3 regions of the Streptomyces sp. L500 genome follow, and region 3 is predicted to be linked to each of the others. Evidence: riboswitches for the same ligand, from Rfam matches in the RefSeq annotation. Region 3 holds a riboswitch; each other region holds the start of a gene.
The links. A riboswitch is a leader RNA that binds a small molecule or an ion and turns the genes downstream of it on or off. The one in region 3 is predicted to bind cobalamin.
Positions count from the first base shown of each region.

Region 1 (7,055 bases), on a different contig from region 3:
CTTCGTCCGGGGCCGGTTCGGCTCCCGGGGCCTCTCCCTCGCCCTCGCGGTGACCGGGATCCTGGCCACGATGCCGTACATCGCGCTGCAACTGGTCGGCATCCAGGCGGTGCTCGACGTCATGGGCGTGGGCGGCGGCGAGGACGCCAACTGGTTCGTCAAGGACCTGCCGCTCCTCATCGCCTTCGGCGTGCTCGCGGCCTACACCTACTCCTCCGGGCTGCGCGCCCCCGCGCTGATCGCCTTCGTCAAGGACGCGCTGATCTACATCGTGATCATCGTGGCGATCATCTACATACCGATCAAACTGGGCGGCTTCGAGAGCATCTTCAGCAAGGCCGGTGCGGCGTTCGCGGCCGAGAATCCCGCAACGGGCAAACCCCGTGGTTCGCTGGTGCCGGGGGCGGACGCCCAGTGGTCGTACGCGACGCTGGCGCTCGGCTCGGCGATGGCGCTCTTCCTCTATCCCCACTCCGTGACGGCGGTCCTCTCCAGCAAGAGCCGCAATGTCATCCGCCGGAACACCACCATCCTTCCCCTCTACTCCCTGATGCTGGGCCTGCTGGCGATGCTCGGCTTCATGGCCATCGCCGCCGGGGTGAAGGTGAAGAACGGCCAGCTGGCGATACCCCAGCTGTTCGAGGACATGTTCCCGGACTGGTTCACGGGCGTGGCCTTCGCCGCGATCGGCATCGGCGCGCTCGTACCGGCGGCCATCATGTCGATCGCCGCAGCAAATCTCTTCACCCGCAACATCTACAAGGACTTCCTCAAACCGGACGCCTCCCCCGAACACGAGGCGAAGGTGTCCAAGCTCGCGTCCCTGCTGGTCAAGGTCGGCGCGCTCGTTTTCGTCCTCACCCTGGACAAAACGGTCGCCATCAATTTCCAGCTCCTCGGCGGCATCTGGATCCTCCAGACCGTGCCCGCGCTCGTCGGCGGGCTCTTCACCCGCTGGCCCCACCGCTGGGCGCTGCTCGCGGGCTGGGCGGTCGGCATGACGTACGGGACGTGGCGGGCGTACGCCACACCGAGTGCCACCCAGGATCACTTCGGGAACACCAATCTCATCCCTCTCATCGGCGAAAAGGGCTATATCGGGCTTACCGCCTTTGTCCTCAACGTGATCGTCGTCATCGTCGCGACCTTCGTCCTCAAGGCGCTGAAGGTGCCCGACGGCGAGGACCTGACCCGGCCCTCGGACTACACGGCCGACGCCGGCGACCCGGGCGTCCGCGCGGAGCTCCCGCCGGCCACCGCAGGGGCCCCCGGCGGCCACTGATCCACCGCTCCCGGGACCACCGTCCGGGGCCCCTCCGGAGGGCCGCCACATCCCCGTCCAGGGGGCGTGGCGGCCCTCTTCTCCTGCCCTGCCAGGGACGCCCGTTAGCACATTCCGCGACCGTCTCATGACGCGACGACACAACATGTGGGGGCGCGTGCGAGGCCCGGCACTAGATGTATGCTCGTCTCCGCTGTCGTCGCAGGGGAATCCGGTGGAAATCCGGAACTGTCCCGCAACGGTGTATGTGTGCGCATATACCCAGCGCACCTGAAGTCCGACGACCTGCCGACAGCGCGCCCACCACCGAGCCTGCCCCGGCTCGGCCATGGGCGTTGAATTCGTCCGGGCCTCGCGGGTTGGGCCGATGGACGCCTACGAGGCATGCCCTGGTGCAAGAGGCATGCGCGTGCGCGCTCATCGCTCTCCCGCCCGGCCCACCCAGCCGAGCGAGGGAGAGCCTCAGTGACCATCGCGCCCGCAGATCCGGCTTCAGCACCGGTCTCAGCGAACGCGGAAGCGACCGGCGGCCCCGGGACCGCGCTCCTGCGCACCCTGACCGACCTCACCGCCGACCTTCCGGCCACCGACCCGGGCAAGGTCGCCGCCGCCGCGCTGCGCGGCCGCAGCGCCGCCGCGGACGACGCCGAGCTGCGCTCCCTCGCCACCGAGGCCGCCGCCGGCCTGATCGCCGAGGAGCCCGAGTACTCCAGGCTCGCCGCGCGCCTGCTCACCCTGGCCATCGCCGACGAGGCGGCCGGCCAGGGCGCGACCTCCTTCTCCGCCTCCGTCGAGGTGGGGCACCGCGAGGGCCTCATCGCCGACGAGACGGCCGCCTTCGTGCGCACCCACGCCGCGCGCCTGGACGCCCTCGTCGAGGCCGCCCTCGCCGACGGCGCGGACGACCGCTTCGGCTACTTCGGCCTGCGCACCCTGCACAGCCGCTACCTGCTGCGCCACCCGATCCACCGCGACGTGATCGAGACCCCGCAGCACTTCCTGCTGCGCGTCGCCTGCGGCCTCGCCGAGGACCACTCCGAGCGGGCCCTGGACGACGTGGCGGAGCTGTACCGGCTGACGAGCACCCTCTCGTACCTGCCGTCCTCCCCGACGCTGTTCAACTCCGGCACCCGCCACCCTCAGATGTCGTCCTGCTACCTGCTGGACTCCCCGCTGGACGAGCTGGACTCCATCTACGACCGCTACCACCAGGTGGCGCGTCTGTCGAAGCACGCGGGCGGCATCGGCCTGTCGTACTCGCGCATCCGCTCGCGCGGCTCGCTGATCCGGGGCACCAACGGTCACTCCAACGGCATCGTGCCGTTCCTGCGCACCCTCGACGCCTCCGTCGCCGCCGTCAACCAGGGCGGCCGCCGCAAGGGCGCGGCCTGCGTCTACCTGGAGACCTGGCACGCCGACATCGAGGAGTTCCTGGAGCTCCGCGACAACACCGGTGAGGAGGCCCGCCGCACCCACAACCTCAACATCGCGCACTGGATCCCGGACGAGTTCATGCGCCGCGTCGAGACGGACGCGGACTGGTCGCTCTTCTCCCCCGCCGACACCCCGGACCTGGTCGACCTCTACGGCGACGAGTTCGACGCCGCGTACCGCGCGTACGAGGCCGCCGGCAAGGCCGTCAAGACCATCCCGGCGCGGGTGCTCTACGCCCGGATGATGCGCACCCTCGCGCAGACCGGCAACGGCTGGATGACGTTCAAGGACGCCGCCAACCGCACGGCCAACCAGACGGCCGAGAAGGGCGCGGTCGTCCACTCCTCGAACCTCTGCACCGAGATCCTCGAGGTCACGAACGACGGCGAGACCGCGGTCTGCAACCTGGGCTCGGTCAACCTGGCCCAGCACCTGGGCGCCGACGGCGAGATGGACTGGGAGAAGCTCGACCGTACGGTCCGTACGGCCGTCACCTTCCTCGACCGCGTCGTGGACATCAACTTCTACCCGACCGAGCAGGCCGGCAGCTCCAACAGCCGCTGGCGCCCGGTGGGCCTGGGCCTGATGGGTCTCCAGGACGTCTTCTTCCGGCTGCGCCTGGCCTTCGACTCGGCCGAGGCGAAGGCCCTGTCCACCAAGATCTCCGAGCGGATCATGCTCGCGGCGTACGAGGCCTCCGCCGACCTCGCCGAGCGCCACGGCCCGCACCCGGCCTGGGAGGCCACCCGCACCGCCCGCGGCGTGCTCCACCCGGACCACTACCCCAACGCCGTCGCCGCGTGGGAGGACCGCTGGGAGGCGCTGCGCGCCCGCATCGCCGCGGTCGGCATGCGCAACTCGCTGCTGCTCGCCATCGCCCCGACGGCGACCATCGCCTCCATCGCCGGCGTCTACGAGTGCATCGAGCCGCAGGTCTCCAACCTGTTCAAGCGCGAGACGCTCTCGGGTGAGTTCCTCCAGGTCAACACCTACCTGGTCGAGGACCTCAAGAAGCTCGGCGTGTGGGACCGCGCCACCCGCGAGGCCATGACCGAGGCCAACGGCTCGATCCAGGACATGAAGTGGATCCCGCAGGACGTCCGCGACCTGTACCGCACGGCCTGGGAGATCCCGCAGCGCGCCCTGATCGACATGGCCGCGGCCCGTACGCCGTACCTGGACCAGAGCCAGTCGCTGAACCTGTTCATGGCGTCGCCGACCATCGGCAAGCTCAGCTCGATGTACGCGTACGCCTGGAAGCAGGGCATCAAGACGACGTACTACCTGCGCTCCCGCCCGGCCACCCGGATCGCCCGCGCGGCCTCCGCCTCCACCGGCGCCGCCACCACCATCCCCGTGCAGCAGGCCGCGCCCGACGCGGACGCCATCGCCTGCTCCCTTGAGAACCCCGAGTCCTGCGAGGCGTGCCAGTAATGTCCACCGAACGCCAGAAGAACCTGCTCGACCCGGGCTTCGAGCTGACCCTGCGCCCCATGCGGTACCCGGACTTCTACGACCGCTACCGCGACGCGATCAAGAACACCTGGACCGTCGAGGAGGTCGACCTCCACTCGGACGTCGCCGACCTCGCCAAGCTGTCCCCGGGTGAGCAGCACATGATCGGCCGCCTGGTCGCCTTCTTCGCGACCGGCGACTCGATCGTGTCCAACAACCTCGTGCTGACGCTGTACAAGCACATCAACTCCCCCGAGGCGCGCCTGTACCTGTCGCGGCAGCTGTTCGAGGAGGCCGTGCACGTCCAGTTCTATCTGACGCTGCTCGACACCTACCTGCCCGACCCGGACGACCGCGCCGCGGCGTTCGACGCGGTGGAGAACATCCCCTCCATCCGCGAGAAGGCCCAGTTCTGCTTCAAGTGGATCAACGAGGTCGAGAAGCTGGAGCGCCTGGAGACGAAGGCCGACCGCCGTCGCTTCCTGCTCAACCTGATCTGCTTCGCCGCGTGCATCGAGGGCCTGTTCTTCTACGGCGCCTTCGCCTACGTGTACTGGTTCCGCAGCCGCGGTCTGCTGCACGGCCTGGCGACGGGCACCAACTGGGTGTTCCGCGACGAGTCCATGCACATGGACTTCGCGTTCTCCGTCGTGGACACCGTCCGCGAGGAGGAGCCGGACCTCTTCGACGACGAGCTCCAGCAGCAGGTCACGGACATGCTCAAGGAGGCCGTCGAGTGCGAGCTGCAGTTCGCCCGCGACCTGTGCGGTGACGGCCTGCCGGGCATGAACACCGACTCCATGCGCGAGTACCTGCAGACCGTCGCCGACCAGCGTCTGCAGCGCCTGGGCTTCCCGCCGGTGTTCGGCTCGGAGAACCCCTTCTCCTTCATGGAGCTCCAGAACGTCCAGGAGCTGACCAACTTCTTCGAGCGCCGCGCCTCCGCGTACCAGGTGGCGGTCGAGGGTTCGGTCTCCTTCGACGACGAGTTCTAGCCACGACATGACGAAGGGCCCGTACGGAACACGTTCCGTACGGGCCCTTCGTCGCGCTGCAGGTCAGTCGTTGGGGACGACCTCGTATCGCGGCGTGCCCTCCGCCATCTGCCGCAGCGCGTCCTTGCGGTCGCGCTTGGAGAGGCGGTCGATGTACAGGTAGCCGTACAGGTGGTCCGTCTCGTGCTGGAGGCAGCGGGCGAAGTAGCCGGTGCCCTCGACGGCGATCGGGTTGCCGTGCATGTCCTGGCCGCGCACGACGGCGTAGTCGGGACGGGCGAGCGCGGCGTAGGCCGTCGGCACGGACAGGCAGCCCTCGTTGGAGTCGTCCAGGACGCGGCGGTCGGCCGGCAGGTCGTCCAGCACGGGGTTGATCACATGGCCGACGTGGCGGACGCCCTCGTCGTCGGGGCAGTCGTAGACGAAGACCTTCGCGTCGACGCCGATCTGGTTGGCGGCCAGGCCGACGCCCTCGGCGGTGCGCTGGCTGGCGAACATGTCGTCGATCAGCTGCGCGAGCTTCTCGTCGAACTCCGTGACGTCCTGGCACTCCTTGTGGAGGACCGGGTTGCCGACGACGGTGATCGGACGGGAGGTGCCCCGCTCGCGGTGCGCGCGCTCGCGCTCCTCGCAGTCCTCGGTGTCCACGATGAACTCGCTCTTCGGCTCGTCGTTCACCGACTGCTCAGTGTCTTGCTGCGACATCTCCGCCGTACGCCTCTCTCACAACCCGAAAGCAATATTTTGCCCTGAACCCACGGGGCCCCATACAGGGTACGGGGGCCGGGGCGAGACCTCAGCAGACCTCTTCGAGATCCCGCCACTCGCGGGTGTCGGGGCTGTCGGCGACCCAGCCGTCCAGCAGGCCGCGCACCAGGCCGGGCGGGGCCGCGATGCCGCACTCGCGCTCGGGCACCCACAGGGAGCCGGAACCGGAGCCGGCCGTGCGGTGGCCGAGCGGGCCGGGGTGGCCGGGCTCGCTGTGGTCGTGGGGGTCGAGGTGCTCGCCGTCGCCCTCGTCGCTGGGCATCCGGCTCTCCGAGCACGTACGGCACAGCAGGCGCACGGAGGAGGACCAGTCCTCGGCGGCGAAGCCCGCGTCGGCCGCGAGCCGCTCCAGGGCGTCCCGGTCGGCCTCGGTGGCGGCCTCCAGCAGCACGACCCAGGTGGGGACGGGCGAGGGGGCCCACAGCTCGATCTCGTCGAAGACCGGGAAGGCGGGCCCGGCGGCGGTGACGCGCTCGCCGTGCGGGACGCCGTCGTGCAGCACGACCTCGCCCCAGCGGCGGCCGGAGGACGGCAGCGGGATGGAGAGCACCTCGATGCGCGCCGGGTCGAGCCGGCGGCCCCAGACCACCTCGGCCTCGCCCTCCGGGGAGAGCCGCACGGCCGCGCTGCCCAGCTCCATGCCGACGGGCTCACCGGCCGGGCCGCCCTCGCCGGGCACCTTGAGCCCGTAGGCCTGCCAGGCGCGGCGGGCCAGCGGCCAGTCCTGGAGGGCGGTGGCGGCGATGCCCACGTTCCACCAGTCGGGCGCGCCCGCCTCGCGGTCGAGCAGGGCCACCGCGCGGAGGCCGGCGGCACGGGCCTGTTCCCAGTCGTGCCGGAACTTGTGGAGCAGGGCGAGGTTGAACCACGACTCGGAGAGCCAGGGCTCCATGTCGGCGGCCCGCGTCAGCAGCGCGCCCGCGTCCTCGTACCGGCCGTCGCCGATGAGCGTGAAGGCACGGTCGGTGGCCTGCCGCCACGAGGCGGAAGGCCGGTGCCGTACCCTGCCGAAGATCCTCACGATTCCCGCCTGCCGGTTTCTGCGTGCGACCACGCCGGATGGACCGGGTGGCGACCGCCGTCCTCCCCGACGACTGCCCGCCACACCCCATGGGTTCCGG
Region 1 is NZ_JBTOLC010000015.1:27,084-34,138, forward strand. It holds gene mctP (monocarboxylate uptake permease MctP) at 1-1,282, shown strand, start outside; cobalamin riboswitch at 1,463-1,589, shown strand; gene ACX9I7_RS16310 (ribonucleoside-diphosphate reductase subunit alpha) at 1,748-4,150, shown strand; gene ACX9I7_RS16315 (ribonucleotide-diphosphate reductase subunit beta) at 4,150-5,166, shown strand; gene def (peptide deformylase) at 5,230-5,871, opposite strand; gene ACX9I7_RS16325 (tetratricopeptide repeat protein) at 5,963-6,955, opposite strand.
Region 1: linked by a shared signal. The riboswitch ahead of ACX9I7_RS16310 (ribonucleoside-diphosphate reductase subunit alpha) and the one ahead of nicT (Nickel transporter NicT) in region 3 are both predicted to bind cobalamin.

Region 2 (7,055 bases), on a different contig from region 3:
GGGCGGTGCGCAGTTCGGTGGTCTGGGGGAAGGAGCCGATGGTGGTCGTGGGCAGCGGGGGCAGGCCCAGGCGGGCGCGCTGGGCGACGGTCCGTTCGGGGTAGGGCAGGGATCGGCGGGCGTCGGCGGGTGTGACGGCGGCGGTGCGGGCGCGGACGGCCGGGTCGCGGGTGAGGGCGGAGCCTGCGCGGGAGGCCAGGTCGGCGCGGTTGACGGCGAGTTCGGCGGCGATGGCGGCGGTGCCGTGGCTGAGGCCGCGGGCGAGGGTGACGATCTCGGTGGTCTTCTGGCGGGCGAAGGCCAGCCAGCGGGCGATGCGCGGGTCGATGTCGCGTTCGGCGCCGGCGTCGAGGGGGACGTGGAGGAGGGAGCTGGAGGCGGCGACGTCCACTCGGTCGGCGAGGCCGAGGAGGGTGGCGAGGGTGGCCAGGGACGCCGTCAGGTCGTTGATCCAGACGTTGCGGCCGTCGACGACGCCCGCGACGAGCCGTTTGCCGGGCAGTCCGCCGGCGGCCGCGAGGTCGTCGAGGTTGGCGGCGGCGGGGCCGGTGAAGTCGAGGGCGAGGCCGTCGACGGGGGCCTTGGCCAGCACGGGCAGGGCCTCGCCGAGGCGGTCGAAGTAGGAGGCGACGAGCAGTTTCGGCCGGTTCGTCAGGGCTCCGAGGTCGCGGTAGGCGCGGGCGGCCGCGTTCAGTTCGGCCGGGGTGCGGTCCTGGACGAGGGCGGGCTCGTCCAGCTGGACCCACTCGGCCCCGGCGGCGCGCAGTGCGGCGAGCACCTCGGCGTAGACGGGCAGGATCCGGTCCAGGAGGGTGAGGGGGTCGAAGCCGGGCGGGGCGCCGGGGGCGGGCTTGGCGAGCAGGAGGTAGGTGACGGGGCCGACGAGGACGGGGCGGGCGGCGAGGCCGAGGGCCAGGGCCTCCCGGAACTCGCCGAGTTGTTTGGCGGGGTCGGCGGCGAAGACGGTGTCGGGGCCGAGTTCCGGGACGAGGTAGTGGTAGTTGGTGTCGAACCACTTGGTCATCTCCAGGGGCGCGACGTCCTGGGTGCCGCGTGCCATGGCGAAGTAGCCGTCGAGGGGGTCGGCGGCGAGGGCCGCGCGGTGGCGGGCGGGGATCGCGCCGACCATGACGCTGGTGTCGAGGACGTGGTCGTAGTACGAGAAGTCGCCGGTGGGGACCTCGTGGAGGCCGGCGGCGGCGAGATCGCGCCAGGTGGCGGCGCGGAGGGCGGCGGCGGTCCGGTGGAGGGCGTCGGCGGTGACGCGGCCCTTCCAGTACCCCTCGACGGCCTTCTTCAGTTCCCTGCTGGGTCCCTGGCGGGGGTAGCCGTACACGGTGGCCCGGGCTGCCGCGGCTGCGGACTTGCTGGTCACGGAACTCTCCTTCGCGAGCTCGTCTCCTGGATCCCGGGAGGGCCGCGAGGGGTCGCGTCGGTGCGGGCGAGCCGTCACGTGCTCGTCCGTGCGCGCCGACCCGCCCTCGGGGTCACCGGGATGTCCGCGCGCGACGCGTTCGCGCGCGGGCAGCGGGCAGGTCTTCGGACTCGCGGGCACGTCCGCCCGAGGGCGGACACCTAGTGGCCGTCGCTTCCCGGGCCCTGTCGGGCCCAGTGCGTGTGACGGCGGTCGTTCCCGCTCACCGCTGCGGGGCAGTCCCGGATTCCCACCGGGTTCCCTCTTGCGACGCGTCTGCCTGGCGGGCAGGGCGAACCGGCTGCGGCGGCCAGCGTAGGCGGTGAAGCCGCCCGCTGGACAGTGCTGTTCACATACCGGTCAGCCACGGGCGGCGGAGGAGCGGAACGGGCGCGGCCCCGGCGCACGCTCCAGAGCACGCGCGCCGGGTGGTACGCCGGTGCGCATCCTCCCGCCCCATGGCGCAATGTTGGCCGGAACGGTACGGTCGCGTGGACATGACGACGGGGTGGCGGAAGCCGGTGGGAATCCGGCACGGTCGCGCCACTGTGAATCCGGTCGGCGCTCGCGGCAGCGCGGCGACGCCCGGGGAGTCAGACCCGCCTCCCGCCGTCCAGGAACCCCTAGTTCTGGGACGCGTGTTTCCCCAGGAGGTTTGGTCATGGCCTATTCCGCCGCTCCCGTCTCCGGTTCTTCCGCCCGGCCGGAGGTCGCGCCGATATCCCTGAAGGCGATCGCCCCCTGGGCGGTGTTCTTCGGCGTGCTCATGCTCGTCCTGCTGTACTTCGTCGGCGCCGAGCAGGGCGCCACCTCGCTGCTCTCCGGCGCGAGCGTCCACGAGTGGCTCCACGACGGACGTCACCTGCTCGGCTTCCCGTGCCACTGACGGCCGGGGAGTCGCTCTCGTGAACACCGTCTCCGTACGGTCGCTCCTGGTGCGCGGCATGCTCGCCGGACTGGCGGCGGGGTGCCTGGCCCTCCTCGTCGCCTATCTCCTCGGTGAGCCGTCCGTGGACAGAGCCATCGGCTACGAGGAGGCCCACAGCCACGGCGACCACGACGTGGAGCTGGTCAGCCGCACCCTCCAGTCCACCGCCGGGCTGGCGACCGGCGTCCTGGTCTACGGTGTGGCGCTCGGCGGCATCGCCGCGCTGGCCTTCTGCGTCGCCCTGGGCCGGATCGGCCGGATCGGCCCGCGCGCCACGGCGGCCCTGCTCTCGCTGGGCGGGCTGCTGGTGGTCTACGTGGTGCCGTTCCTCAAGTACCCGGCCAATCCGCCGTCCGTCGGCGATCCGGACACCATCGGCAAGCGCACCGCGCTGTACTTCCTGATGATCGTGCTCAGCGTGCTGCTGGGCGTGGCCGCGATCTTCCTGGGCCGTGGGCTGGTCCCCCGGCTGGGCGGCTGGTGGGCGGGCGTCGTCGCGGTGGCGGCGTTCGTGCTGCTGGTGGGTGCGGCGTACGCCGTCCTGCCCGTGGTCGACGAGGTGCCCGCCGACTTCCCGGCCACCGTGCTGTGGCGGTTCCGCCTCGCGGCCCTGGCCGTCCAGGGCGTCCTGTGGGCGGCCTTCGGGCTGCTCTTCGGACACCTGGCCGAACGGCTGCTCGTCCCCCGGGCCGGGCACGACCGCGCGGCCCGGGGCGCGGCCGAACCCGTCTCCTGACCCGTTCCGCTTTCCGTCCCTCTCCCCCGTCCCCGGCGTGCGGGGCGGCCACCCGGCCGCCCCGCACGTTTTTTCGACTCTGGACTTAGTAGGACGTCCAACTATATGTTCGGGGGCAACCACGAGGACGGACAGGACGGACCGCGCCCCACAAGGGCGCGCGCCCGCGGCCCCGCCGTGCCTGTCCCCGGATCTCACCTGATGAGAGCAGGCTTCCATGGTCCGTGAACTGACCCATTTCATCGGCGGCAAGCACATCCCGGGAACATCGGGCGCCTTCGCCGATGTGTACGACCCCAACACCGGCGAGGTCCAGGCCCGGGTCCCGCTCGCCAGCCGCGCGGAGACCGAGGCGGCCATCGCCGACGCGGTCCGCGCCCAGCGCGAGTGGGGCGAGTGGAACCCCCAGCGCCGGGCCCGGGTCCTGCTGCGCTTCCTCCAGCTGGTCGAGGGCGAGAAGGACGCGCTGGCCCGGCTGCTGTCCGCCGAGCACGGCAAGACGATCGCCGACGCCCACGGCGACATCCAGCGCGGCCTGGAGGTCGTGGAGTTCGCCGCGGGCATTCCGCATCTCCTCAAGGGCGAGTTCACGGACAACGCCGGCACCGGCATCGACGTCCACTCCCTGCGCCGCCCGGTCGGCGTCGCCGCCGGGATCACCCCGTTCAACTTCCCGGCGATGATCCCGCTGTGGAAGGCCGCCCCCGCGATCGCCTGCGGCAACGCCTTCATCCTCAAGCCCTCCGAGCGCGACCCCTCCGTGCCGCTGCGGCTCGCCGAGCTGTTCCTGGAAGCGGGCCTTCCGGCGGGCGTCCTCAACGTCGTCAACGGCGACAAGGAGAGCGTGGACGTCCTGCTGGAGGACCCGCGCGTCGGCGCCGTCGGCTTCGTCGGCTCCACCCCGATCGCCGCGCACATCTACGCCACCGCCGCCGCCCACGGCAAGCGCGCCCAGTGCTTCGGCGGCGCCAAGAACCACATGATCGTGATGCCGGACGCCGACCTCGACCAGGCCGTCGACGCCCTCATCGGCGCCGGCTACGGCTCCGCGGGCGAGCGCTGCATGGCCATCTCGGTGGCCGTGCCCGTCGGCGAGGAGACGGCCAACGCGCTCGTCGCCAAGCTCAAGGAGCGCATCGGCACCCTCCGCATCGGCCGCTCGGACGACCCCGAGGCGGACTTCGGCCCGCTCGTCGGCCGTGACGCCCTCGACCGGGTGCGCGGCTATGTGGACCTGGGCGTCGAGGAGGGCGCGGAACTGGTCGTCGACGGCCGGGACTTCGTCCTGCCGGGCCACGAGAACGGCTTCTTCGCCGGTGCCACCCTCTTCGACCGGGTCACCCCGGACATGCGGATCTACCAGGAGGAGATCTTCGGGCCCGTGCTGTCGGTGGTCCGCGCCGCCGACTACGAGGAGGCGCTGCGGCTGCCCAGCGAGCACCCCTTCGGCAACGGCGTCGCCCTCTTCACCCGCGACGGGGACACCGCCCGCGACTTCACCCGCCGCGTCGACACCGGCATGATCGGCGTCAACGTCCCGATCCCCGTGCCCGTCGCCTACCACACCTTCGGCGGCTGGAAGCGGTCCGGCTTCGGCGACCTCAACCAGCACGGCCCCGACGCCATCCGCTTCTACACCCGCACCAAGACCGTCACCTCGCGCTGGCCCTCCGGGGTCAAGGAGGGCGCGAGCTTCACGATCCCGACGATGGGCTGACCGCCATGACGACCACCTTCCTCACCGAGGACCAGCGCGCCATAGCCGAGACCACCCTCGACTTCGCCCGTGAGCACCTCGCCCCGAACGCCGTCGACTGGGACCGCGACAAGCACTTCCCCGTCGACGTGCTCCGCAAGGGCGCCGACCTCGGCCTCGGCGGCATCTACGTCCGCGAGGAGTCCGGCGGCTCCGGCCTCACCCGCGCCGACGGCGTCCTCGTCTTCGAGAGCCTGGCCACGGGCTGCCCCTCCGTCGCCGGCTACTTCTCCATCCACAACATGGTCGCCTGGATGATCGACCACTACGGCGACGACGCCCAGCGCGCCCGCTACCTGCCGGGCCTGTGCGCGATGGACACCCTCGGCAGCTACTGCCTCACCGAGCCGGGCGCCGGCTCCGACGCCGCCGCCCTGACCACCCGCGCCGAGCGCGACGGCGACGAGTACGTCCTCGACGGCGTCAAGCAGTTCATCTCCGGCGCGGGCTCGACCGACGTCTACATCGTCATGGCCCGCACCGGCGGCCCCGGCGCGCGCGGCGTCTCCGCCTTCCTCGTCCACCGCGACGACCCCGGCCTGTCCTTCGGGCCCAACGAGAAGAAGATGGGCTGGAACGCCCAGCCCACCCGCCAGGTGATCCTCGACGGCGTCCGGATCCCCGCGGACCGGCTGCTCGGCGGCGAGGGCGAGGGCTTCCGCATCGCCATGGGCGGCCTCAACGGCGGCCGGCTCGGCATCGCCGCCTGCTCCCTCGGCGGCGCCCAGAGCGCCCTCGACCGCACCCTCGCCTACCTCGCCGACCGGGAGGCCTTCGGCGAGCCCCTCATCGACTCGCCGGCCCTGCGCTTCCGCCTCGCCGACATGGCCACCGAGCTGACCGCCGCCCGCGCCCTGGTCCGGCAGGCCGCCGAGGCCCTGGACCGCGGCGACGCCCAGGCGCCCCAGCTGTGCGCCATGGCGAAACGATTCGCGACCGACACCGGCTACACGGTCGCCGACCAGGCGCTGCAGCTCCACGGCGGCTACGGCTACCTCAACGAGTACGGCGTCGAGAAGATCGTCCGCGATCTGCGGGTCCACCGGATCCTGGAGGGGACGAACGAGATCATGCGCCTCATCGTGGCCCGTGGCCTGACAGGGGCCGGCCGGTGACCGACGCCACCGAGGAAGCGGTCCTGTTCCGCGTCGAGGGCCGGGCCGCCCATATCGTCCTCAACCGGCCCAGGGCCCTCAACGCCCTCACCCACGCCATGGTCTCCCGTATCGACGAGGCCCTCACCGCCTGGGAGCACGACCCGGCCGTCGGGACCGTCGTGATCACCGGCGCGGGCGAGCGCGGGCTGTGCGCGGGCGGCGACATCCGCTCCATCCACGAGGACGCCCGCTCCGGCGGCACGGCCTCGGCGGACTTCTGGCGCGACGAGTACCGGCTCAACGCCCGGATCGCCCGCTACCCCAAGCCGTACGTGGCCGTCATGGACGGCATCGTCATGGGCGGCGGCGTCGGCATCGCCGCCCACGGCGGCGTACGGATCGTCACCGAGCGCTCGCGGGTGGCCATGCCCGAGACCGGCATCGGCTTCGTCCCCGACGTCGGCGGCACCTACCTGCTGGCGAAGGCGCCCGGCGAACTCGGCACCCACCTCGCCCTGACCGGTGAGGCGGTGGGCGCCGCCGACGCCCTGCTGTGCGGGCTCGCCGACCACTTCGTCCCCTCGGACCGGCTGCCCGCGCTCCTCGCGGAGCTCGCCGACGCCCCGGCTCACGAGGTCGTCGCCCGGCACGCCGCCGAGGCGCCCGGGGGCGAACTGGCCGGTCACCGCGAGTGGATCGACGCCTGTTACGCCGCCGGCACCGTCGAGGAGATCGTCGAGCGCCTCCAGGGCCACGGCACCCCGGCCGCCAAGCAGGCCGCCGAGACGATCCTCGCCAAGTCCCCGACCGCGCTGAAGGTCACCCTCGCCGGGCTGCGCGCCGCCGGTGCGCTCGGCTCGCTGGAGCGGGTGCTGGAGCAGGAGTACCGCGTCTCGTGCGCGGCCCTGACCTCGCCGGACCTGGTCGAGGGCATCCGCGCCCAGGTGATCGACAAGGACCGGAACCCGCGCTGGTCGCCCGCCACGCTCGCCGAGGTGGGCGAGGCGGACGTCGCCCGGTTCTTCGCACCGCTGGGCGAGCGGGAACTCGCCCTTACCCAGGAGGTGTCGTGATGAGCAGCAGCACTCCCCTGACCGTCGGCTTCGTCGGCCTGGGCCACATGG
Region 2 is NZ_JBTOLC010000033.1:2,868-9,922, forward strand. It holds gene metE (5-methyltetrahydropteroyltriglutamate--homocysteine S-methyltransferase) at 1-1,375, opposite strand, end outside; cobalamin riboswitch at 1,534-1,678, opposite strand; gene ACX9I7_RS24520 (CbtB domain-containing protein) at 2,076-2,300, shown strand; gene ACX9I7_RS24525 (CbtA family protein) at 2,320-3,078, shown strand; gene ACX9I7_RS24530 (CoA-acylating methylmalonate-semialdehyde dehydrogenase) at 3,296-4,795, shown strand; gene ACX9I7_RS24535 (acyl-CoA dehydrogenase family protein) at 4,801-5,949, shown strand; gene ACX9I7_RS24540 (enoyl-CoA hydratase/isomerase family protein) at 5,946-7,004, shown strand; gene mmsB (3-hydroxyisobutyrate dehydrogenase) at 7,004-7,055, shown strand, end outside.
Region 2: linked by a shared signal. The riboswitch ahead of metE (5-methyltetrahydropteroyltriglutamate--homocysteine S-methyltransferase) and the one ahead of nicT (Nickel transporter NicT) in region 3 are both predicted to bind cobalamin.

Region 3 (7,055 bases):
CCACGCCGTCGTCGCCGCTGTCGCGGGCCGGGCGCAGCGTGGCCGCCAGCGCGGCCAGCGGCAGGGCGGCGAGCTCGGCGATGTCGCGCCCGGCGAAGGTGACGGCGAGCGCCTCGGGGCGCAGCCGCCGCCCCGCGCAGACCGGGCAGTCCGCGCTCACCAGGTGCCGCTCGGCGCGGGCTCGCAGGGCGGCGCTCTTGGAGTCGGCGAAGGTGTGGAGGACGTAGCGGCGGGCGCTCATGTAGGTGCCCTTGTAGGGCCGCTGGATGCGCTCGGCCTCCCGGACGGGGTGCACGGTGACGACGGGCTGCTCGTCGGTGAAGAGGATCCAGTCGCGGTCCGCGCGCGGCAGCTCGCGCCAGGGCCGGTCGATGTCGTACCCGAGGGTGTCGAGGATGTCGCGGAGGTTCTTGCCCTGCCAGGCGCCGGGCCAGGCGGCGATGGCGCCGTCGCGGATGGACAGCGACGGGTCGGGGACGAGGGAGTCCTCGGTGACGGTGTGGACCCGGCCCAGGCCGTGGCATTCGGGGCACGCCCCGGCGGGGGTGTTGGGCGAGAAGGCGTCGGAGTCGAGGCGCTCGGCGCCCTCGGGGTAGGTCCCGGCACGGGAGAAGAGCATGCGCAGGGAGTTGGAGAGCGTGGTGACCGTGCCGACGGAGGACCGCGAGGTCGGCGCGGAGCGCCGCTGCTCCAGCGCGACGGCGGGCGGCAGCCCGCTGACCTCCTCCACCTTCGGCGCGCCCACCTGGTGGATCAGCCGCCGGGCATACGGGGCGACGGACTCGAAGTAGCGGCGTTGGGCCTCGGCGTACAGCGTCCCGAAGGCGAGGCTGCTCTTGCCGGACCCGGAGACACCGGTGAAGACGACGAGGGCGTCGCGGGGAATGTCGACGTCGACGCCTTTGAGATTGTGCGTCTGCGCTCCGCGCACGCGAACGAGGGGGTCGTGCATCAGCCCGATATTAGCGGCCCAGGTTGTGGGCAATCGTCCCGCAAGGCGGGACGGGTGGGCACAACCCGACCACCGGGCGGGTGCGAAGCTGGACGCCATGCACCACATCCTCGTCGTCGACGACGACCCCACCGTCGCCGAAGTGGTCACCGGCTATCTGACCCGCGCCGGCCACACCGTCACCCACGCCGCCACCGGCGAGGCCGCGCTCGCCGAGGCGGCCCGCCGCCGCCCCGACCTGGTCGTCCTCGACCTGATGCTCCCCGGCGGCATCGACGGCATCGACGTCTGCCGCGCCCTGCGCGCGACGCACGACCGCCTCCCGGTCATCATGCTCACCGCCCGGGGCGACGAAGAGGACCGCATCCTCGGCCTCGAAGTGGGCGCGGACGACTACGTCACCAAGCCCTTCAGCCCCCGCGAGCTCGTCCTCCGCGTGGACTCCGTGCTGCGCCGCTCGGCACCCACGAGCGCACCGCCCCTGCGGGCGGCGGGGCTGGTCCTGGACCCCACGGCTCGCCGCGCCACCAAGAACGGCACCGACCTGGCCCTCACCCTCCGCGAGTTCGGCCTGCTCGCCTTCCTCCTGCGCCACCCGGGGCGCGCCTGCACCCGTGAGGAGCTGATGCGCGAGGTGTGGGGCTGGGACTTCGGGGACGTGTCGACGGTGACCGTCCACGTCCGCCGGCTGCGCGCCAAGATCGAGGACGATCCGGCGAACCCCGCCCTGATCCGGACCGTGTGGGGCGTCGGCTACCGATTCGAGGCGGCCGGGAATGGGTGACACGCTGCTCATCGCCCTCCTCGCCTTCCTCGGCGCGGCCGCCGCCGGCCTCCTGGGCGCGCTGGCGTTGCGCGCCCTGCGCCACCGCTCGGTGACGGTCTCCCTCGCCGTCGTGGCCGCGGTGTCGGTAACCGCGATGCTGGCCGGGACGCTGGCCGTGGCCCGGGCGATGTTCCTGTCCGCGCACGACCTGACGGTCGTGACGACGGTGTGCGCGATGGCCGCCGTGGTCTCGCTCGCCACGGCCCTGCTGCTCGGCCGCTGGGTGGTGGCCCGCAGCGCCGACCTGACCCGCGCGGCCCGGTCCTTCGGCGAGGGCGGCACGTTCGCCGCCCCCGGCGGTGGTGCCACGGCGGAACTCGACGCGCTCTCCCGGGAGCTCGCCGCCACCAGTGCCCGGCTCGCCGAGTCCCGGGAGCGGGAGCGCTCCCTGGACGCCTCGCGGCGCGAGCTGGTGGCCTGGATCTCCCACGATCTGCGCACCCCGCTGGCGGGGCTGCGCGCCATGTCCGAGGCGCTGGAGGACGGCGTCGCCGAGGACCCCGCGCGCTACCACCGGCAGATCCGCACCGAGGTCGACCGGCTGAACACGATGGTGGGCGACCTCTTCGAGCTCTCCCGCATCCACGCCGGCGCCCTGCCGCTGCGCCCGAGCCGGATGTCGGTGTACGACCTGGTGGACGAGGCCCTGGCGGGCGCCGGGCCGCTGGCGCGCGAGCAGGGGGTGAAGCTGGTCGGGGACGGGGACGGGGACGGGGACGGCGTGGCCGCCGTGCCCGTCGAGGTGGACGGCAAGGAGATGACCCGGGTCCTGGGGAACCTCCTGGTGAACGCCATCCGGCGGACCCCGCCCGACGGCACGGTCGCGGTGGCCGCGCGGCGCGAGGCGGACGCGGTGGTGGTGTCGGTGACGGACGGCTGCGGCGGCATCCCGGAGGAGGATCTGCCCCGGGTCTTCGAGACGGGCTGGCGGGGCTCGGCGGCCCGGACCCGGCCCGGGGGCGCGGGGCTGGGCCTGGCGATCGTCCGGGGCATCGTCGAGGCCCACGCGGGCCGTGCGTCGGTCCACAACGTGCCCGGCGGCTGCCGGTTCGAGGTGACGCTCCCGGCGGCCGGCCCATGAACAACATGAGCAAACACCCGTCCCCTGAGCGTCAGCCCGTCGGCCCGCGCCACCCCGTGAAGGGTGATCACGGCCCAACACGCTGACGTGATCAGGGGTCGTGCGTCACGATGCACCCGCCGGCAGAGCGAGCAGCGACGACCGTGGAGCGGGATGGCCCATGTCCGACACCGGAGGCGAGTCAGATGTCGACGCCGACCCCCTGCGCAGGATCGCCGCGGCGATCGAGCGGGAGCGGGATCCCTCGACCCGGACGTGCCTGACCTGCGGCGGCCCGGCCCTCGTGGTGGTGCGGGAGGAGTCGGCCGGGAACAGCCCGCCGGTGATCAGCGCCCGGAAGGCGTGCGCGAACCAGGGCTGTGAGCGCCCGTGACCCCGGCGGCAGCCGTCCGCGCGGCCCAGCGCTGCTCGACCTTGGCGAAGCGCCAGTAGCCGAGGGCGAGGGCCCAGACCAGCACGAACAGTCCGACGATGACGAAACCGACGTTGTCGAGGTTCAGCCCGGCGATCCAGCCGGTCACCGCGTCGTCCAGATCGAGCTTCTCGTGGAGCACGCCCACCAGCTCGATGGTGCCGATGAGGAAGGCGACGGCGATGGAGAGCCCGGTGATGGTGAGGTTGTAGTAGACCTTTCTGACGGGGTTGGAGAACGCCCACTGGTAGGCGAAGTTCATGAACGTGCCGTCGAGCGTGTCGAACAGGCTCATGCCGGCGGCGAACAGCAGCGGCAGGCACATGATCGCGTACCAGGGCAGCCCGGCGGCGGCACCGCTGCCCGCCATGACCATCAGCGTGACCTCGGTGGCGGTGTCGAAGCCCAGGCCGAAGAGGAAGCCCAGCGGGAACATCTGGCCGGGGCGGCTGATGGAACGGGTGAAACGGCCGAGGACGCGGTTCATGAAGCCGCGCGAGTCGAGCTGCTTCTCCAGCTCCGCCTCGTCGTAACGGCCCTCGCGCATGGCGCGGAAGACCCTCATGATGCCGGCGAGGGCGATGAGATTGAGGACGGCGATGAGGTAGAGGAAGCCGCCGGAGACCGTGGTGCCGACGACACCGAGGGTCTGATGGGTGGTGGACTCCTCGTTCATCAGCGTCCCGGCCAGCCGGGTGCCGCCGGAGACCAGCAGCGTCAGCAGGACGACGACGCTGGAGTGGCCGAGGGCGAACCAGAAGCCGACGGAGACCGGGCGTTTGCCGTCCGCCATCAGCTTGCGGGTGGTGTTGTCGATGGCGGCGATGTGGTCGGCGTCGAAGGCGTGCCGCATGCCGAGGGTGTAGGCGGTGACGCCGAGGCCGACGCCGAAGACCTTGGAGCCGACGGTGTAGTGGTTCGGCACGACCAGCAGGAAGAGCACGCCGAAGGCGACGACGTGGAGGGCGACGACGACGGCCAGCAGGCCGGCGGTCCGCACGGTGTCCTCGCGGCGCCAGCGGAAGGCGGGCGCGGACGGTTCCGCGGACGGACCCGCGGACGGTTCTGTGGATATGGACATCTTGGGGTGAACGCTCCAGCACCTCGTGGATCATTTCGAGAATGCCGTGGCCGGTCTCCTGGCTTACGGGTGATGGCGTTACCGTCCCGCCTTCCCGGCAGCCGGACGCTGCCAGTGGCTCCGCGTGCCGGGGCACGCGGAAGAGGACGGTCACTCCCCGATCACAGTGGCGAGGGCCGCTCCGGAATCGGCCCACGAGGGCCTCACCGGTCTTCCCGAACACCACGGCCGGGCAACCATAACGTCCCGGCCGAGCCCCGGGGCAAAAATGTGGCACTTGCCATCTCTTCGCAGCAGGTACCGACACTTCGCAGGTGATGGACGCGCGGGTCGGCCCGGTGTACGAGTGCAGGAAGACTCCAGGGACGGACGCGAGAGGGCTGAGCGCCAATGGCGGACACGGCAGGGGACGTCGAGCGGAGGCCCGGGGAACCGGGGGAGCCGGTGGTGCCGGAGGAGCGGGCGGCGTTCGTCCGCCGCATCGGGCTGTTCCAGGCCACCGCCATCAACATGAGCCAGATGTGCGGCATAGGACCGTTCGTCACCATCCCCTTGATGGTGGCCTCCTTCGGCGGGCCGCACGCGGTCATCGGCTTCGTCGCGGGGGCGGTGCTGGCCCTGGCCGACGGGCTGGTGTGGGCCGAACTGGGCGCGGCGATGCCCGGCGCGGGCGGCAGCTACGTCTATCTGCGGCAGGCGTTCCAGTACCGGACCGGGAGACTCGTGCCGTTCCTGTTCGTGTGGACGGCGATGCTCTTCATCCCGCTGGCCATGGCCACGGGTGTGATCGGGTTCGTCCAGTACCTGGGCTATCTCTGGCCGGGGATGACACAGACCCAGGGCGATCTGACGGGCCTGGCGTTCGTCGTGGTGGTCGTCGGGCTGCTGTGGCGGCGGGTGGAGAGCATCGCGCGGATCACCGCGGTGCTGTGGGGCGTGATGATCGTCTCCGTCGTCCTGGTCATCGTGGCCGCGTTCACCCACTTCAGCCCGGACCGGGCCTTCACCTACCCGGCGGGCGCCTTCGACCTCACGACGGGTCAGTTCTGGCTGGGCTTCGCGGCGGGCCTGACCATCGGCATCTACGACTACGGGGGCTACAGCACCGTCGCCTACATGGGCGCCGAGATCAAGGACCCCGGACGGACCATGCCGCGGTCCATCATCTACTCGATCCTCGGCATCATGGCCATCTACCTGCTGCTGCAGATCGGCACCCTGGGCGTCGTCGACTGGCGGGAGATGCTGGACCCGAACTCCACGGCCGGGTCCTCCGTGGCCTCGGCGGTGCTGGAGCAGACCTGGGGCAAGGGCGCGGCGGACGTCGTCACCGTGCTGATCCTCATCACGGCCTTCGCGTCCGTCTTCACCGGGCTCCTCGGCGGCTCGCGCATCCCCGTGGACGCCGCGCGGGAGAACGTCTTCTTCCGCCGCTTCGGCGCCCTCCACCCCCGGCTGCGCTTCCCCGTGCTGCCGCTGACGACGATGGGCGTCGTCTCGGCCGTGGGCTTCCTGATCGGCCGTCACACCGACCTGGCGACGATCATCCAGTTGCTGATGGCGGTCATGGTGATCCTCCAGGCGCTGTCGCAGGTGCTGGCCGTGACCGTGCTGCGGCGCCGGCAGCCGGCGCTGCCGCGCCCGTACCGGATGTGGCTCTATCCGCTGCCGAGCCTGGTGGCGCTGGCGGGCTGGCTGGTGATCTACGGCTTCGCGGACCGCGGCTCCCCCGGCCGCCATCCCATCGAGTGGTCGCTGGCCTGGGTGGGCGCCGGGTGCGTGGCGTTCACGCTGTGGGCGGCGAAGGAGAAGGTGTGGCCGTTCGGGCCACGGGAGATCAGCGAGGACTATCTGCCGGGCGGGGCCTCGGCGCGGGGGCTCGCGGCGCCCGTGACCGCCGTCGAGGACAGGCCCGTCGTCGACGCGGGGGACGACGATCCGGACCCCGGCACGGGCCCCGGCACGGACCCCGGTACGGGCCCCGGAGGTGTGGCGCCCACCCCGGCCTGACGGGGCGTCGGCTCCACCGGCCGGGCCGCCCGGACTCCTGCGGTCCGGCCGAACGGTGATAAAACGGCACCCATGCCTGTGACCACTGCCCCTCCCCCACGCGCCCCCGATGCCCGGCAGCGCAAGCTGCTCTGGCACCGCCTCATATTCGGGCTCTGGTACCGGCCCGTCGAAGTCCTCGACGAGGCGCGGGACCGGAGCGTCTGGGGAGCGGCGGCCTTCCTGTCCCTGCTGTGCGGGGCGCTGGGGACGCTGGCCAACGACTCCTTCTGGGTGCAGTGGGGGGTCAGCCCCCTGCTGGCGCTGGAGGCCATGGCCATCGGCTCGCTGGTGATGATGCTCGCCAGCCTGCTGCTGGGCGCCGCCACCCACGCCATCGCCCGCCGGCTGGGCGGCAACGGCAAGTTCGCCCCCACGGCGAGCCTGTTCGTGGTGCTGTTCTGGGCGAGCGATCTGCCCCGGCTGATACTCGACACCTGGCTGCCCGCGGGTTCGGTGCCGGTGCGCGCCGCCGCGTCGGTGACGGCGGCCTTCGGCTACGCGCTCGCCACGCTGCTGATCCGGGGTCAGCACCATCTGCCCACCCACAGGGCGGTGGCGGCGGTGAGCCTCCAGATGCTGGCGGCGGTGACGCTGCTCAAGTTCCCGCCCGGCAGCGCCTGAGCGGATCCGCGTCGACGAGGTGACGTGACG
Region 3 is NZ_JBTOLC010000009.1:104,836-111,890, reverse strand. It holds gene uvrA (excinuclease ABC subunit UvrA) at 1-952, opposite strand, end outside; gene ACX9I7_RS11995 (response regulator transcription factor) at 1,050-1,736, shown strand; gene ACX9I7_RS11990 (sensor histidine kinase) at 1,729-2,859, shown strand; gene ACX9I7_RS11985 (hypothetical protein) at 3,020-3,232, shown strand; gene nicT (Nickel transporter NicT) at 3,186-4,352, opposite strand; cobalamin riboswitch at 4,384-4,594, opposite strand; gene ACX9I7_RS11975 (APC family permease) at 4,743-6,362, shown strand; gene ACX9I7_RS11970 (YIP1 family protein) at 6,435-7,025, shown strand.